4 regions of the Blastococcus sp. SYSU DS0510 genome follow, and region 1 is predicted to be linked to each of the others. Evidence: riboswitches for the same ligand, from Rfam matches in the RefSeq annotation. Region 1 holds a riboswitch; each other region holds the start of a gene.
The links. A riboswitch is a leader RNA that binds a small molecule or an ion and turns the genes downstream of it on or off. The one in region 1 is predicted to bind cyclic di-AMP.
Positions count from the first base shown of each region.

Region 1 (3,855 bases):
CCTCGAGCGGGCGGTGAGCCGGGTCGAGCGGATGGAGGTGCTGGACGCGCCGAGCTACCAGGTCGAGCACGGGATCTCGCTGACCTTCCTGCTGGCCGGCCGCTACGCCCGCCCGCTGCAGGACCTGCTGCACGGCGTCTGGTTCGGCCATCCGCTGCACCCGTTCCTGGTCACCGTGCCGATCGGCGCCTGGGGTGCCGCCGCGCTGCTCGACGGGCTCGACGCCACCGGCCGCGGCGGCCCGGGCACCGGCCAGGCGGCGCGCACGGTGGTCGGGTTCGGGATCGCCGGCGCGGTGGGCGCCGCCGCGACCGGCATGACCGACTGGCAGCACGCCCACGACGAGGCGCGCCGCGTCGGGCTGGTGCACGCCGCACTCAACAGCACCGCGCTCGCGCTGCAGACGTGGTCGTTCGTGGACCGGGGGCGTGGGCGCGCGGTGCGGGCCCGGGTCACTGCCGCCGCGGGCTACGCGATCGTCCTGGCCAGCGGCTACCTGGGCGGTGCGCTCTCCTACCGTCACCGGCTGGGTGTCGACCACTCCGCGGCCGGCCGGTCGCCCCGCAGGTTCACGCCGGTGGCCCGGCTCGCCGACCTCCCCGACGGCGAGCCGTTCGACGTCGACGCCGACGGGGTGCCGGTCGTGCTGATCCGCACCGAGGACGAGGTGCGCGCGCTGGGCGGGCGCTGCCCGCACCTGGGCGGCCCGATGGGGGAGGGGTGGCTGCACCGGGAGGAGCTGGTGTGCCCGTGGCACGGGTCGCGGTTCGACCTCGACACCGGGGAGCCGGCGCAGGGGCCGTCCACGGCGCCGCTGCCCTGCTACGACACCCGCGTCCGCGACGGCGCGGTGGAGGTGCGGCGGCGGGCCCGTTGGCGCACCCCGACGGCCGTGACCACGGTGGAGGAGGCGTCCCGGTGAAGGCCGACGAGGTCCTGATCGCGCACCACGACGTGCTGCGCGGGCTGCTGCGCGAGCTGGCGGAGACGACCGAGACGCAGGCCGCCCGCCGGGAGGAGCTCCGGGACGAGTTCCTGCGCGAGATCGAGATCCACGCCCAGATCGAGGACGAGCTCTTCTACCCCGCCGTCCCCGACGTCTCCCCGTTGCTGGCCCTCGCGCACGCCGAGCACCGGCAGATCGACGACCAGGTCGCCACCGTCATGCGCATGGACGTCACCGACCCGCAGTTCACCACCGAGGTGCGCATGCTGGAGAAGACGGTGCGCCACCACACGATGGAGGAGGAGGAGCGGATGTTCCCCCAGTCGCACGCGCTGGGGGAGGAGCGCCTCGAGGAGCTCGGTGAGCAGCTGCGCGCGCGGAAGCAGGAGCTGGCCGAGTCCGGTGGGATGCGGCTGATCATCCGGCTGAAGCGCGCGACCCTGCGCCACGTGTAGCCGCGCGGCGGGTTCCCGGTCGTGCGCGGACGACCGGGGACCCGCCGTCGCAGGCGCTACTCAGACGATGCGGCGCGCGGTGTTGTAGCCCCACATGCTGTCGACGGGCACGACCGCGACCGGGTTGCCGAAGGTCGAGGAGTGCACCATCAGGCCGTCGCCGATGTACATGCCGACGTGGCCGACCGGGTCGTAGAAGAAGATCAGGTCGCCGGGCTGCAGGGAGGCCCGGTCCACGTAGTAGCCGGCGGTCGACTGGGCGCGGGAGGTCCGCGGGATCTCGATGCCCGCCGCCTGGTAGGCCGACCAGGTGAGGCCGGAGCAGTCGTAGCCGCCCGGGCCGGTGCCGCCCCAGATGTAGGGCTTCCCCTGCTGCGCCAGCGCGGTGTCGACGGCAACCTGCGCGGCGTGGTTGGGGGCGACGGCGGTGGTGGTGACGACGGTGCCGGTGCCGGTGCCGCCGCCGCCGTCACCGGTGGAGGCGGTGGCGGTGAACGGGGTGAGGGCGATCCCCGCACCGGTGAGGAGCGCGAGCGTCGCTCCGCGGAGCGAGCGACGGGTGGTGGTCGTACGAGTGGTCGTCATGGACGACGGTTTCTCCTGTTCTCCGACAACCGCCTACCGGGTGAGCTGACGGGTTCGGGCGGGGAACGCGCCCGGCGCCCCGGACAGGCCGGTGGCGCTTCACCCCACTACTGCGGTGGGTCCCCGGTCCGGGCTCCGGCGTGCGCCGGAGCCCGGTTCGGCGGTGTCCGTCCGGGTGTCACCGGGGGTGGTGACGGGGGAGCCCGGCCGGACCGGCGACGACGCTAGGTCGGTCACGGAAAGGTCACAAAACGGCCACACGCCACGCGCCGGGGTCGCGAAGCGGAGCTCGCGCGGGGGCCTCGGGACCGCGACTCGCGGGCCGACCACGGGAGATCCGTCGGCCCCGGGCGGGCCGCCTCTGCTCCTCGTGACGGGGCGTGTTCGGCCCTGTACTTCTCCGGATGGCGGCGCTCCTGCACTCTGCGTGCTCGTCCACTCCGATCTCGTAGTCGCTTCCTCAGCCGACGTCGCAGCCGCACGGGCAGTCCTCGACGTGCACCGGCCGGCCGCTCCTGTCGTCGAGCTCGTCGCATGCCGGTGGGCACGCGCACGACCAGCCGTCGTCGAGGTGCCGGAAGGCTCCCGACTCGAATCGCCGCCGAAGCTCCTCCTGCCGCCGTCGGGCGGCGGCCGCCCGACGGGCGGCGGCGCGCTCCTCCGGGGAGTCGCCGGGCCGGGGGACGAGGTGGTCGTCCGGGCGGTCGCGCTCGCGGTCGGCGGAGTCCACCCAGGGGCTTCGACGGTCGAAGGTGTACGTCGGTCGTGGTCGCCGGGGCTGGTGCTCCCACCGCGAGGCGCGCTCCTCGCTCAGCATCGTGTCGAGATGGGCGGGGAACCGTCGGCCGACCCTGTCGCGGACCGTGCCCGCCGCCATGCCGGCGACCGGTCGTCCCGCGGCGTCGAGCAGGCCGAGCCGGAGGCCGGCGAGCCGCGCGGCGGCCGCCAGCATCCCGGCGTCCATGCCACGGTCGCCGGACTCCACGGCCGCCACGGTCGATTTGGAGACGCCCAACCGCGCCGCCAGTTCGCGCTGGGACAGGTCCGCCCGGCGGCGGATCCGCCGCACCAGACCGCACAGGTCGAACTCCGCCGGCCCACCGTCGTCTGTCACCGGCCGAGCCTCTCCACCGGAGCGGTGGGGCACGACCCCTGGTGACCATCTGTGGACAGTCGCCCTCTGCCCACACCGGCGGGGCAGAGGGCGACTGTGCCCCGGTGGTGTCGGTCGGGCGCTCACTCTCTGCCCACTCCGGCGGGGCAGAGGGCGACCGTGCCCCGGACATCTCGGTGGCGCGCTCACTCTCTGCCCACTCCGGCGGGGCAGAAGGCGACTGTGCCGGGGAGGTGTCGGTCGGGTGCTCACGCTCTGCCCACTCCGGCGGGGCAGAGGGCGACTGTCTCCGGAGAACCTGTGGCGGGCTGAGCAGCGGAGCTGCCCGGCCGCGGTGACCGGGGCCACGGCGCCGTCCGGGGCGCGTGCGAGCATCCCCGGGTGGCCCGCCTGCTCATCGCCAACCGCGGCGAGATCGCCGTCCGCATCGCCCGCGCCGCCGCCGCCGAGGCGCTGACCTCGGTGGCCGTCACCGCCGCCGACGAGCCCGACGCCCCCCACCTGGCCGCCGCCGACGAGACGCACGTCCTCCCCGGCAGCGGGCCGGCCGCCTACCTCGACGCCGCGGCGATCGTGCAGGCCGCGCTCGCCACCGGCTGCGACCTCGTCCACCCCGGCTACGGCTTCCTCTCCGAGACCCCCGACCTGACCCGTGCGTGCGCGCAGGCCGGCCTCACCGTCGTCGGGCCGAGCGCCGAGGACCTGGCCGTACTGGGCGACAAGTCGCTCACCCGCGCACGGGCGGCGAAGGCCGG
Region 1 covers NZ_JBJHAC010000015.1:88,071-91,925, reverse strand. Annotated here, with positions in the region: gene ACI79P_RS13775 (Rieske 2Fe-2S domain-containing protein) at 1-922, shown strand, start outside; gene ACI79P_RS13770 (hemerythrin domain-containing protein) at 919-1,401, shown strand; gene ACI79P_RS13765 (C40 family peptidase) at 1,462-1,986, opposite strand; cyclic di-AMP (ydaO/yuaA leader) riboswitch at 2,002-2,159, opposite strand; gene ACI79P_RS13760 (helix-turn-helix domain-containing protein) at 2,447-3,100, opposite strand; gene ACI79P_RS13755 (carboxyl transferase domain-containing protein) at 3,482-3,855, shown strand, end outside.

Region 2 (3,855 bases), on a different contig from region 1:
CCGCCGGAAGGGGCTCGGGGGCCTCCTGCACCTGCTTGAGCGCGACGGTGACCGGGTTGTCGCCGTCGAAGGCGGGGTGCCCGGTGAGGGACTCGTAGCCGACCAGGCCGAGGGCGTAGACGTCGCTGGCCGGGCTGACGTGCTCCCCCCGCGCCTGTTCGGGCGACATGTACTGGGCGGTGCCCACGACCTGTCCGGTGCCGGTGATCGGGGCGCTCCCCGCCGACCACGAGATGCCGAAGTCGGTGAGCTTCACCGTGTCATCCGGGCCGAGCAGGATGTTGGCCGGCTTCACGTCGCGGTGCACCACGCCGGCGCGGTGGGCCTCGGCCAGGCCCGCGGCCGCCTGCCGCAGCAGCGCCAGCGTGGCCCGCGTGTCCAGCGAGCCCTCCTCGGCCAGCCGCGCCGAGAGCGACGTGCCCTCGACCAGCTCCATCACCAGGTAGGCCAGGTGCTCGCCGGTGTCCGGGGCCGTCGTCTCCCCGTAGTCGAGGACGGCGGCGATGTTCGGGTGGCTCAACCCGGCCGCGTGGCGGGCTTCGGCGCGGAAGCGGGCGACGAAGACCGGGTCGTCGGCGTACTCGCTGCGGAGCACCTTGACCGCCACCGTCCGGTGCAGCTGCTGGTCACTGCCCCGCCAGACCTCGCCCATGCCACCGACGGCGATGAGTTCGTGGAGCTGGTAGCGGCCGTCCAGGCATCGTCGGCTGGTTCCGGCCGTGGTCACTCCCGAATCTCCCGAATCTCCTCGTGTCGGTGCTCGCGAGGTCCACCCCGTGCGTCCTCGCGTGCCCGTGCGCCTCTCATGGGTGCCCACCACGAGGGGGCCTGAACCACGACACGCCCGACGAGGTTGCGAGCGGCGGTCGGCCGGGCCGACCGCCCTACCGGCACGCGGGATCCGCTCCGAGAGGGACAGCACGCAGGCACCCGGCCGGGATCCGCCGGGTCAGCTGGCAGCCGCTGCGGGAGTGCTCAGTTGTAGTTGACGTGCACGTGGTCGAAGTGGTTCGCCGTGCCGCTGCCGCGGTCCTCCATGGCCTGCCAGGAGCCGCCCGGCGAGGAGAGCATCCGCTGCTCCCAGATCAGGTAGTCCACGCCGAGCTCGGCCCAGTGCGCGCGGTGGTACTCGACGATGGCGTCCCCGAGGGCGGCGTTCGACATCACCATGTAGTCCAGCGCCAGCCCCGAGGGGTGCCCGCCCGGGTCGGCGGCGCTGGGCCGGGTGCCGCCCAGGGTGATCCCCGCGGCGCCGGGCACGTTGCTGACCACGGCGTCGGCCGCGGCCTGGACCTGCGGGCGCACGCTGCCGGAGCTGTTGGTGATGCGGGCGACGGCGGAGGCCGCCACCGAGGCGGCGGCGGTGGCTGCCGCCCGCGCCTGCTGCGTCGGGCTGGCCGGGGCCGCCGGGACGTGCTCGTGGGCCTGCTCGGCCGCCGCGGCCTCCGCCGCCGCGGCCTCCTCGGCCGCCTTCTTCTCGGCCTCGGCGCGGGCCACGGCCTCCGCCTCCGCCTTCTGCCGGTCCAGCTCCGCCTGGTCGGCGGCGGCCTGGGCCTGCTGCGCGGCGGCCTGGTCGGCCTCGCGCGTGCTGCGGCTGGCCGCCAGGTCCTCCAGCGGCTCCAGGTCCTCGGTGACGTCGACGGGGCCCGACTGCGCGGAGAGGCCCAGTTCCTGGGCGACGCTGACCGACTCGGAGGTGGTGGCCTCGGCCTGGACGGCCGGGTCGGTACCGACGAGGCCGTTGACCAGGACGGCGCCGGCGACCGCGACGGCGAGGTAGAGAGCCGGCCGGCGGACGGACGCCGGCGGGCGGCGAAGGGCGAGCGGGCCGCGTCGGCCGGTGGTGGTGCGGGGATCCATGGTGTTCGGGTGCTCCGGGGTGTGGGGCGCGGTCGGCCGGTGACGGCGGACCGCGGAGGATGCGGACAGCGGGCCCGGGCGCGGATCGCGGGGCCGGCACGCAGCGGCGGGGAGGCCGGTGCGGGTCGGCGGGCGACCGGCGGGGCGCCGGGCGGCGCGTGCGATCAGATCCGCGGACGGGCCCGGAGGCGGCGGTGCCGGCGGGCGCGGGGTCGTGCGGCGGTGCAGGGGCGCGCCATTCGGGGCGGCTCTCCGTTTCTTCCGTGGTGCCGCCTACCGGGTTAGCTGACGGATTCGGGCGCAGGAAGTCGCCCTACCCGCGCCGTCACGTGGTCGGCGCGCGATTCACCCCAGTGCTGCGGTGGGTCCCCGGCCCGTCCCGGAGGACGGCTCGGCGGCGCCCGGCGGACCTCCCCTGGCGGGGAGAGAACGACCGGCCGGGCCCAGCCACCGTAACCGTCGTTATGCAGTCGTGACAATCCGCAGGCGCCGATTTCCAGGACGTGACGTGTGTCGCGGTGGGCCGCCGGCCCGGTCGGTGGTGTAGCGCGGGCGCGCGTCAGCCGGCGTCCGCCCAGGACCGCACGACGGCGACGTCGAGCGGGAAGTCGACGGGAAAGGCGCCGAACAGCAGCCGCCCGGCGGTCGCCGCCGCCGCGCGGACCGCCTCGGCCACCTCGTCGGCCAGGTGCTCGGGCGTGTGCACCACCACCTCGTCGTGGAGGAAGAACGCCAGGTGCGGCCGCGCGCCGACGGTGTCGCCGTCCCCGAGCCGCCACAGCCGGTTGCGGAGGTCGGCCAGCCAGCACAGCGCCCACTCCGCGCCCGTGCCCTGGACGACGAAGTTGCGGGTGAACCGGCCCCAGGCGCGCCGGGCCCGGTCCCCTTCCTCGTGCGGCCACGCCCCGGGCCGCGGCGACCCCCGGCCGAGCAGGGTGTGCACCACCTCGCCGCGCTCCCCGGCGCGGGCGGCGTCCTCCACCAGCCCGATGGCGCGGGGGTAGCGGCGCGCCAGCCGGGGCATCATGCGCCCGCTCTCACCCCGGGTGCCGCCGTACATCGCGCCGAGGATGCCGAGCTTGGCGTCGGCCCGGGTGGCCACGGTGCCCGCGGCGACCATCCCCGCGTAGAGGTCGGCGGCCCGCGCCGCCTGGGCCATGGCGCCGTCCCCGCTCATCCCCGCCAGCACCCGCGGCTCCAGCTGGGCGACGTCGGCGACGACGAACCGCCACCCCTGGTCGGCGACCGCCGCGGGCCGGACGACGGTGGGCACCGAGAGCGCCCCGCCCCCGGAGGACGCCCACCGCCCGGTCACCACCCCGCCGGGGACGAAGACCGCGCGGAACCGGCCGTCGCGCACCCAGGTGTCCAGCCACGCCCACCCGTTGGCCGCGAGCAGCCGGGACAGCTTCCGGTACTCCAGCAGGGCCGGGATGCCGGGGTGGTCCAGCTGCTCCAGCGTCCAGGACCGGGTATCGGCGATCGGCAGCCCGGCGTGCTGCAGGACCCGCAGCAGCTCGCCGGGCGAGTCGGGGTTGAGCGCCGGCGCCCCGAACGACCTCCGGACCTCGCCCAGCAGCCGCTCGAGGACCGCCGGGCGACCACCGGCCGGCGGGCGCAGGCCGAGCAGGCCGGTCAGCAGGCGCTCGTGCACGTCGGTGCGCCACGGCAGCCCGGTGTGCGCGAGCTCGGCCGCGACCAGCGCACCGGAGGACTCCGCGGCCAGCAGCAGGGCGAGCCGGTCCCGTTCCGGCGAGGCGGCCACGGTCGCCTGCTGGCGCCGGTGCTCGGCCAGCGGGTCGAGGAGGTCGGCGGGGTCGGCCAGCGGGAACAGGGCCGACTCCGGCGGCGGGCCGGGCGCCAGCGCGTCCCAGCCCGGGGTGTCCTCCCCGGCCAGCAGCTCCTGGGTGGCGAACGGCGACCGCCGCAGGATCGCGTGGCCCAGCCGCAGGTCGCTGCAGCGCTCCACCCGGACCCCGGCCGCGAGCAGCGCCG
Region 2 covers NZ_JBJHAC010000037.1:18,205-22,059, reverse strand. Annotated here, with positions in the region: gene ACI79P_RS20850 (protein kinase domain-containing protein) at 1-727, opposite strand, end outside; gene ACI79P_RS20845 (hypothetical protein) at 976-1,860, opposite strand; cyclic di-AMP (ydaO/yuaA leader) riboswitch at 2,131-2,257, opposite strand; gene ACI79P_RS20840 (bifunctional 3'-5' exonuclease/DNA polymerase) at 2,420-3,855, opposite strand, start outside.
Region 2: linked by a shared signal. The riboswitch ahead of ACI79P_RS20845 (hypothetical protein) and the one ahead of ACI79P_RS13765 (C40 family peptidase) in region 1 are both predicted to bind cyclic di-AMP.

Region 3 (3,855 bases), on a different contig from region 1:
CACCAGGAAGCCGCAGAAGAGGGCGGCGGCCGCCAGCCCGGCGCGCAGCAGCGGGTCCCAGGTGCCCTGCGTCGCCGCGGCGACGAGGAGCAGGCCCGCGGTGGCGACGGCCGCCGGCCCGGTCACCCGGTTGGGCAGCAGCCGGTGGCGCAGGTCGACCAGCGCGAGGAGGACCCCTGCGCCGGCCACGACCAGGAAGGCCGGCAGCGCCCGGTCCGCACCGATCCGCAGGGCGACGAGCGCGAAGAGCGCCCCCGTCAGCAGCTCGGTGAGCGGGACCGGCAGCGCCCGCCGGGGACGGGGTTCCCCACCGTCCCACGGGAAGGTCGCGGCGAGCCGGTCGGCCACCGCGCCGGTGAGCACGCCCAGCAGCGCGGCCACCGCGACCGCCGCGGCGGTCACCGGCCGGCGGAGGGGGTCTCGACGATCACGGCGCACACCCTGGCACAGCGCGGTGGGCGGACCGGGCAGGCGGCGCCGCCGGACGGTGGGCGGACTCCCGGCCGGTGGGCCACACTCCGGACGTGACAGTGGACGAGGGCACCACCCAGCGGACAGCGGCGGTCTGGTCCTACCAGGGGCACGGCGTGCACGCCGCACCCGGCGTGCACGAGTACGCGCTCGAACTGGTCCGGCAGCAGCTGCCCGAGGGCGGCCGGATCCTCGAGGTGGGCGCCGGCTGCGGTGCGCTGGCGTGCCGGCTGCGAGAGGCGGGCTTCGACGTCGTCCCCACCGACCTGGACCCGCCGCACGACTGGATCCACCGCCTCGACCTCGACGACCCGCAGTGGACCGAGGCGACCCGCGGCCCGTTCGACATGGTGGTCTGCGTCGAGACGCTGGAGCACGTCGAGAACCCGCGGCAGGTGCTGCGCTCCATCCGGGCGCTGCTGGAGCCCGGCGGCAAGCTGCTGGTCAGCACGCCCAACGTCGGCCACCCGCACTCGCGGCTCAAGATGTTCCTGCGCGGCGCGCCGTTCATCTTCGGGCCGGGGCACTACTACCAGCCCGGCCACATCTCGATCCTCCCCGACTGGATGCTCGTCGAGCACATCCGGACGGCGGGGTTCGGCGACATCACCGTCACCAGCGGGGGGTCGACCTGGTACGTGGGCCTGCGGAAGGTGGCGCACCGGATCGAGACGGCGCTGCTGTGGGCGATCGGGCTGCGGCCGCGGGCGGAGTCGGGCGAGGGCATCTGCACCTTCGTCACCGCCGTCGCCGTCTGACCGGGTCGGCCGGGGCTGACCGGCGTACGACAGTACCTCGACGGACGAGCGCCCCCCACCCGGGATCCGGGCAGGGGGCGCTCGTCGTCGTGCGGTGTGGTGGTTACGGCAGGAAGGTCACGTGCGGGTGGTCCATGTGGTTGGCCGTGGGCGAGCCACGGTCCTCCATGCCCTGCCAGGCCCAGCCGGTCCACGTACCGGCGATCCGCTGCTCCCAGATCACGTACTCCACGCCGAGCCGGGCCGCGTTGTCGATCACGTACTGGGCGACGGCGTCACCCTTGGCCGAGTCGGCGTAGACCATGAAGTCGGCCGCGAGGCCCGCGGTGGGGCTGTGGCCGGGGCGGGTGAGCACCGTCCCGACGCCGTGCACCTCGGCGATCTCCTGGACGTCGGGGCGGACGTGCGCGTCCCACTGGTCGTAGGCCGCCGACGTCGCCGCCGGGGCGGAGGCCGGAGCCGGGGCGGGGGCCGGAGCCGGGGCCGGCGCGGGAGCCGGAGCCGGGGCGGGCCGCTCGTCCCGGCTGGCGCGCTCGGGGGCCAGTCCCCCGCCGCTGAGGGCGAGGACCTGACCGACCCGCAGCACGTTCGCGTCGGGGCCGATGACGCCGAGGTTCAGGGCGTGCAGGTCCTGCCACGTGGTGCCGTGGCGGGCCGCGATCTTGCCGAGCGTGTCGCCGGCGACCACGGTGTACGACCCCGTCGCGACAGCGGGCGCCGCTGCCGGCGCGGCGCCGCCGCCGCCGATGGTGAGGACCTGGCCGACGCGGAGCAGGTTGGGGTTCCCGCCGATCGTGTCGCGGTTGGCGTCGTAGATGCTGCGCCAGGTGGTGCCGTGCTCGGCCGCGAGCTTGCTGAGGGTGTCGCCGGGGCTGACCGTGTGCGCGCCGGGGTGGGCGGCCGCGGAGCCCATGGTCCCGAGTGTGAGGGCCGAGGCCGCGGCGAGGACGACGGCCGGGTACGCCACGGTGGTCATGGCGCGGTTGCGGGAGGGACGACGGTGCCGCCCCACGGTGCGATGGCTGTTGGGCATGGAGTGGTGAGCCTCTCGCCGCCTGCGGGGTTAGCTGTCGGGTTCGGGCGAGAGCTGCCCGGCCGCGCATGGCGCGGCTTCACCCCGAGGTCCCGGAGGGGCCACGAACGGTGGGTCCCCCGCGCCTGCCCGTGCGTCTATGACTCCGGGGTGGCCGTGGGCAGGTTCGGCGGGCGGCCATCCGGGCCCGCCGATCGGCGGACGGAGGGAACGGTAGGTATCAGGATCGGCTCGCCACAGGTCGGACCGGTCCTTTTCGCGGACCCTCCGCACGGCCGCACGGGGCGTCACCAACCGTGCGCGCAGCGCCTCCGTTCACCCGTCCGGGTGACGTCCCCGACGGACCGGGGCGGGCGGCCGCCGGTGGGCGGGGGACGGACGAGTCGGCCTGTACGCCGGGTTCTGTCCACGGGCGCCTCGCGGCCTCCCGATGGGCGGTCATCCATCTAGGCCTGCCGTTGCCGGCAGGCTCCAGCGGTCTACCCGCAGGCTCGGGCGGGCCGCCCTCGAACGCCTGCGCGGAGCGGCGGCGAACCGCCGATCCTTCTTGACCTAGCTCCGGGTGGGGTTTACCGAGCCACGCCGGTCACCCGGCGTGCTGGTGGTCTCTTACACCACCGTTTCACCCTTACCGGCGCGAACGCCGGCGGTCTGTTTTCTGTGGCACTGTCCCGCGGGTCACCCCGGGTCGCTGTTAACGACCACCCTGCCCTGTGGAGCCCGGACGTTCCTCGGCGACGGGGTCTCCCCCGCCGACGCGACCGCCCGGCCGACTCGTCCGTCGTGCCCTGGAGTGTAGGGCGCCCGGCACATGGATCCCGCAGCGCGCGGGTACACGACGTCGATCCCCGCACCACCCGATGGAGGAGGACGTCATGGGACTCATCTCAGGACTGGTCAAGGCCAACCTGCTCAAGCGACTGCTGAGCCGTTTCAGTCGTCGCGGACGCTGACGGCCCAGCGGAGCGGACGCGCCCTGACCGCGGTGGCCGCGGTGGCCGCGCACGCTGCCGCGGTCGTAGGCGCCTGACCGGTCGCCGGCCCGCGGTGGGCGCCCCCCGGCGGCGCGCCTCGCGCTCGCCCTGGTCGGGCCGGAAGTGTCGTACGCCCCGCCTAGCCTGCGGGTATGTCGGTGGTCGGGTTCGCGGTCGGGGTGACGGTGTCACCGGTGGACCCGTTCCCATCCGAGTGGGAGCTCGCCGATCCGGAGCCGCGGCGGTTCGACGAGCCGCTGTCGGCGTGGCTGCCCGCCCGTCGCAGCGCCGGGGAGGTCGCGGATCTGCTGGGGCAGATCGTGGCCGCCGAAGCGCGGCTGGCGGCGCTGCGGGTGGAGCTGGTGATGGACCTGGCGGCGGCCCGCCCGGCCCCGGCCGATCCGCTGCCCGGCGGGGAGCGGGCCGGAACGGTGGGGCCGGCGGGTGTGAGTGAGTTCGTGCCCGATGAGCTGGCGGCGGTGCAGAACTGCAGCCGGGCGGCGGCGGTTACGCTGCTGGAGCACGCCGAGGTGCTCACCACCCGGCTGCCGGCCACCTTCGCCCGGCTGCGGCTGGGGCTGCTGGACTGGCCCCGGGCCCGGGCGATCGCCGCGGAGGT
Region 3 covers NZ_JBJHAC010000018.1:54,006-57,860, forward strand. Annotated here, with positions in the region: gene ACI79P_RS15195 (prepilin peptidase) at 1-402, opposite strand, end outside; gene ACI79P_RS15200 (class I SAM-dependent methyltransferase) at 525-1,229, shown strand; gene ACI79P_RS15205 (LysM peptidoglycan-binding domain-containing protein) at 1,333-2,205, opposite strand; cyclic di-AMP (ydaO/yuaA leader) riboswitch at 2,270-2,408, opposite strand; RNA gene rnpB (RNase P RNA component class A) at 2,638-3,039, opposite strand; gene ACI79P_RS15215 (DUF222 domain-containing protein) at 3,389-3,855, shown strand, end outside.
Region 3: linked by a shared signal. The riboswitch ahead of ACI79P_RS15205 (LysM peptidoglycan-binding domain-containing protein) and the one ahead of ACI79P_RS13765 (C40 family peptidase) in region 1 are both predicted to bind cyclic di-AMP.

Region 4 (3,855 bases), on a different contig from region 1:
GACCAGCCGGGCGGCACGTCGGGCGTTCTGGAGAGCCGCGACCTCGACCACCTGCAGCGGCGGGCCGCGGAGGTGCAGGACGACCTGCGGGCCCGCCAGGCGGAGGTCGTCGCGGCGCGCGAGGCGCTCGCGGAGGCGCAGCGGTCGGTGGACGAGGCGAAGGCGGTGCTCGACGACGCCCAGGGCGTGCTGGCCGGGCACCAGCGCGAGGTGGCCGGTTACGCCGCCGCCGTCTACCGGGACGGCGGCTCCGTCACCGCCCTCACCCTCCTCCTCAACGGCGGGGACCCCGGAGAGGTCCTGTCCGGCATGGGCTTCCTCGAGGTGGTCGACGCCCACGCGGCCCAGGTCATCGGCGTCGCCGAGAGCCACCGGCGCAGCGCGCTCGACCGGCGGGAGCACGCCCAGGCCGCCCTCGACCGGGCCCAGGTGCGGGCCGACGAGGTGGCGGCGCGGGTGGCCGAGCTGGAGGCGGCCGCCGAGGCGGTCACCGCGGAGCTCGGCGACGTGCTCGCCGTCGTCGACGGCCAGCTCGCGGCGCTGCAGCGGGAGCAGACGACGGTCAACGAGCAGACGGCGGCCAGCTGGCAGGCCTACGTCGACCAGCTCCGCGCGGCCGGGCTGGCGGAGGTGCCCGCCGCCGCGTTGCAGGACCCCCAGCAGGCCCTGCCCGACCGGCTGGTGCCGGTGGCTGCGAGCGGGGGCGGCGCCCAGCGCGGGGTCGCCCAGCTGCCCGGTCGCCCGACCTCGATGCTCGTCCTCCCGATGGAGACGCTGACGGCGGTCGGCGGGGCGATGGAGGCGCTCGGGCAGCCGTACGCACCCGGGACGGCGGGGCCCGACTCCTGGGACTGCGGCGCCCTCGTGCAGGTGGCCTACGGCCGGACCGGGCTGTCCCTGCCGGCGACGCAGGGCGATCTGTTCGCGCGCACCGTGCCGGTGGACCCCGCCGACGTGCTCCCCGGCGACCTGGTCTTCCTGGGCTCGCCGGAGGGCGGGCTGGGGCACGTGGGCATCGCCCTCGACACGCGGACCATGCTCACCGCGGACGCCCGGGCCGGCGCCGTCGTCGTGCGGACGCTGCCGGGCGACCAGGTGCTGGGGATCGGCCGCCCGGTCCTCGGCCAGCGGGCCCGCGTCGCCGTCCCGGAGCCGGCCGCGGGGGCGTTGCGGAGCGAGTGCGGGAACACCGTCTACCCGCCCAGCTACGACGGCGGCCGGGCCTGGGGCGGCTACCCGAACGGCCTGATCCCGCCGAGCGCGATGTGCCCCCTGGGGGTGGGCGGGCACTCGCTGAGGTGCGACGCGGCCGCGGCCTACCGGGCCATGGCCGCGGCCTACGAGACCGCCTTCGGCCGCCCGCTGTGCATCACCGACTCGTACCGCACCTATGCGTCACAGGTGCGGCTGTACGGGGAGAAGCCGGCGCTGGCCGCCGTGCCGGGCACGAGCAACCACGGCTGGGGCCTGGCGGTCGACCTGTGCGGTGGCGTGCAGTCCTTCGGGACGCCGCAGTACGCGTGGATGGAGGCCAACGCCGGCCGGTTCGGCTACCTGCACCCGACCTGGGCCGACCAGGGGAACGGGCGCGAGGAGCCCTGGCACTGGGAGTACGCCGGCACCTGATGCACCCGTTCCCGGTCGCGCGGCCGGAAATGTCGGTGACCCCTCCTAGCGTGCGCAGCGACTCACGGAGGAGAAGAAGCGATGCTCATCGACTGCGACACCTGCACCGCCCGCGGGACCGGCTGCGCCGACTGCGTCGTCACCGTGCTGCTCGGCGCCCCGCCGGGTTGGCAGGGGGTCGACCCGGTGGTCGTGCCCATGACCGGGCGGGCCCGTGGTGGTCCCGCCGTGGCCGCCGAGGACGTCGTCGTCCCGCCGCCGGGGGTGGTGGTGGAGTTCGACGAGGTCGAGCGCCGGGCCGTGCGGGCGCTCGCCGAGGGCGGCCTGGTGCCCCCGCTGCGTCACCCGAACGGGTCCGGCGGTCACGACGGCGAACGGTCCCGCGGACGGCGCACGGGCTGACGTCCCGGACCGCGCCGACCGGGGCTTCTACCCCGCAGCGGAGCCTCCGGCGGGGAGGCGCGCCCCTGACCTGGGGTTCTCCCTCACGCCGGTTCCTCCAGTGATCATTTGTCACGCAGGTATCACGATCGTTAGGGTTCACGCCGTTCGGCCGGGTGGTCGTCATCCGTCGATGGATGGCCTCGACCGGACACCGCCTAATCACCGCACGGCGCGCACCACCGGCGCCGGAGGTGTACCGGGGACCCACCGCAGTTCTGGGGTGAGTTCCCCCGCAGCCGGCCCGCCGGTGCGCGGGGGATAGGGCCAGTCTTCCCAGCCCGAACCCGTCAGCTAACTCGGTCGGCGGTTGCAGAGGAAGAACGGAGAGCCGCCGCACGTGGCGACCCCTCACGCACTGCTGACGCACGCCCCCGAACAGCTCGGCACCGCCGACCGGTGCAGCTCCTCCCACGCCCGTCGCTCCGGGCCCCTCCGCTCCGGATTGCTGGTCACCGCCGTCGCGGCCATGACCGTCACCATCCTCCCGGGCACGGCGTCGGCCGTCCCCGGCACGGCCGACGCGGTCGCCGCCCAGGTGGCCCGGGCCAGCCACGAGCTCGAGGTCGTCTCCGAGGAGCTCAACGAGGCCAAGGTCGTCCTCGCCGGCCACCAGCGCGACGCGGAGGCCGCGAGCGAGGCCACCGCCGAGGCGGAGGCCCGGCTCGGTTCCCTCGACGGGCACATCCGCCGGCTGGCCCGCAGCGCCTACACCGGCAGCGGCATGTCGCCGCTGGACGTCCTGCTGACCAGCGATTCGGCCGACCAGCTCGTCGACCAGCTGGGCACCCTCGACGCCATCGCCGGGCACACCAACGACGTGCTCACCGAGGTGTCGCAGGCCGCCGAGGACGCCGAGGAGTCCCGCGAGGCAGCCGAGAAGGCCGCCGCGGACGCCCAGCGGACGGTGGAGGAGATCGCCGCCCGGCAGGAGGAGCTGGAGGCGAAGATCGCCGAGTACCAGCGCCGCTACGAGGAGCTCACCGCGCCGCAGCGGGAGCAGGTGGCGCAGGCGCACGGCGGGGCCGGCCTCCCGGCGCCCAGCGGCGTCGTCGCGCCGAGCTCGGCGGCCCAGGCCGCGGTGAACGCGGCGCTGGCCCAGATCGGCGACCCGTACGTCTGGGGCGCCGGCGGCCCCGACGCCTTCGACTGCTCCGGCCTGACCTCCTACGCCTACGCCGCGGCGGGCGTGACGCTCCCGCACTCGAGCCGGTCGCAGAGCCAGATGGGCAAGCCCGTCTCGCGCAGCGAGCTGCAGCCCGGTGACCTGGTGTTCTTCTACAGCCCGGTCAGCCACGTCGGCATGTACGTCGGCAACGGCCAGATGGTGCACGCCTCGACCTCCGGCCAGCCGGTGAAGGTGGCGAGCCTGGATTCGATGGGCAACTACAACGGAGCCCGTCGCATCGCCGGCTGACCGCCACCGGCCCTCTGTGGTCCGGCGGCCGGCCCGTCCGGAGGCGAGGACGACGGCGTCGGCTCACTAGGATCGGCCGGGTGAGCGTTCGCCGGGCCGCCCTGGTGGCCGCGGCCCTCCTCGGGATCGCCGTCGTCGTCGTGATCGCCGTCCGCACCCCGTGGACCGTCCTGCCGGAACCGCCCGGCGGCTACACCGAGCCCGACCCGACCGCCGGCCTCGACCCGGCCCGGATCGAGCGCGCCGAGGCGTTCGCGGCCGCGCTGCGGCCGGCGTCGCTGGTCTCCCTGCTGCTGAGCCTGGGGGTGTCGGCGGTGCTCGGCCTGACCCCGCTGGGCGCCCGCCTGATGCAGGCCGTCGCGGCGCGGGTG
Region 4 covers NZ_JBJHAC010000010.1:122,057-125,911, reverse strand. Annotated here, with positions in the region: gene ACI79P_RS10370 (D-alanyl-D-alanine carboxypeptidase family protein) at 1-1,626, shown strand, start outside; gene ACI79P_RS10365 (hypothetical protein) at 1,708-2,028, shown strand; cyclic di-AMP (ydaO/yuaA leader) riboswitch at 2,244-2,391, shown strand; gene ACI79P_RS10360 (NlpC/P60 family protein) at 2,537-3,484, shown strand; gene ACI79P_RS10355 (M48 family metallopeptidase) at 3,565-3,855, shown strand, end outside.
Region 4: linked by a shared signal. The riboswitch ahead of ACI79P_RS10360 (NlpC/P60 family protein) and the one ahead of ACI79P_RS13765 (C40 family peptidase) in region 1 are both predicted to bind cyclic di-AMP.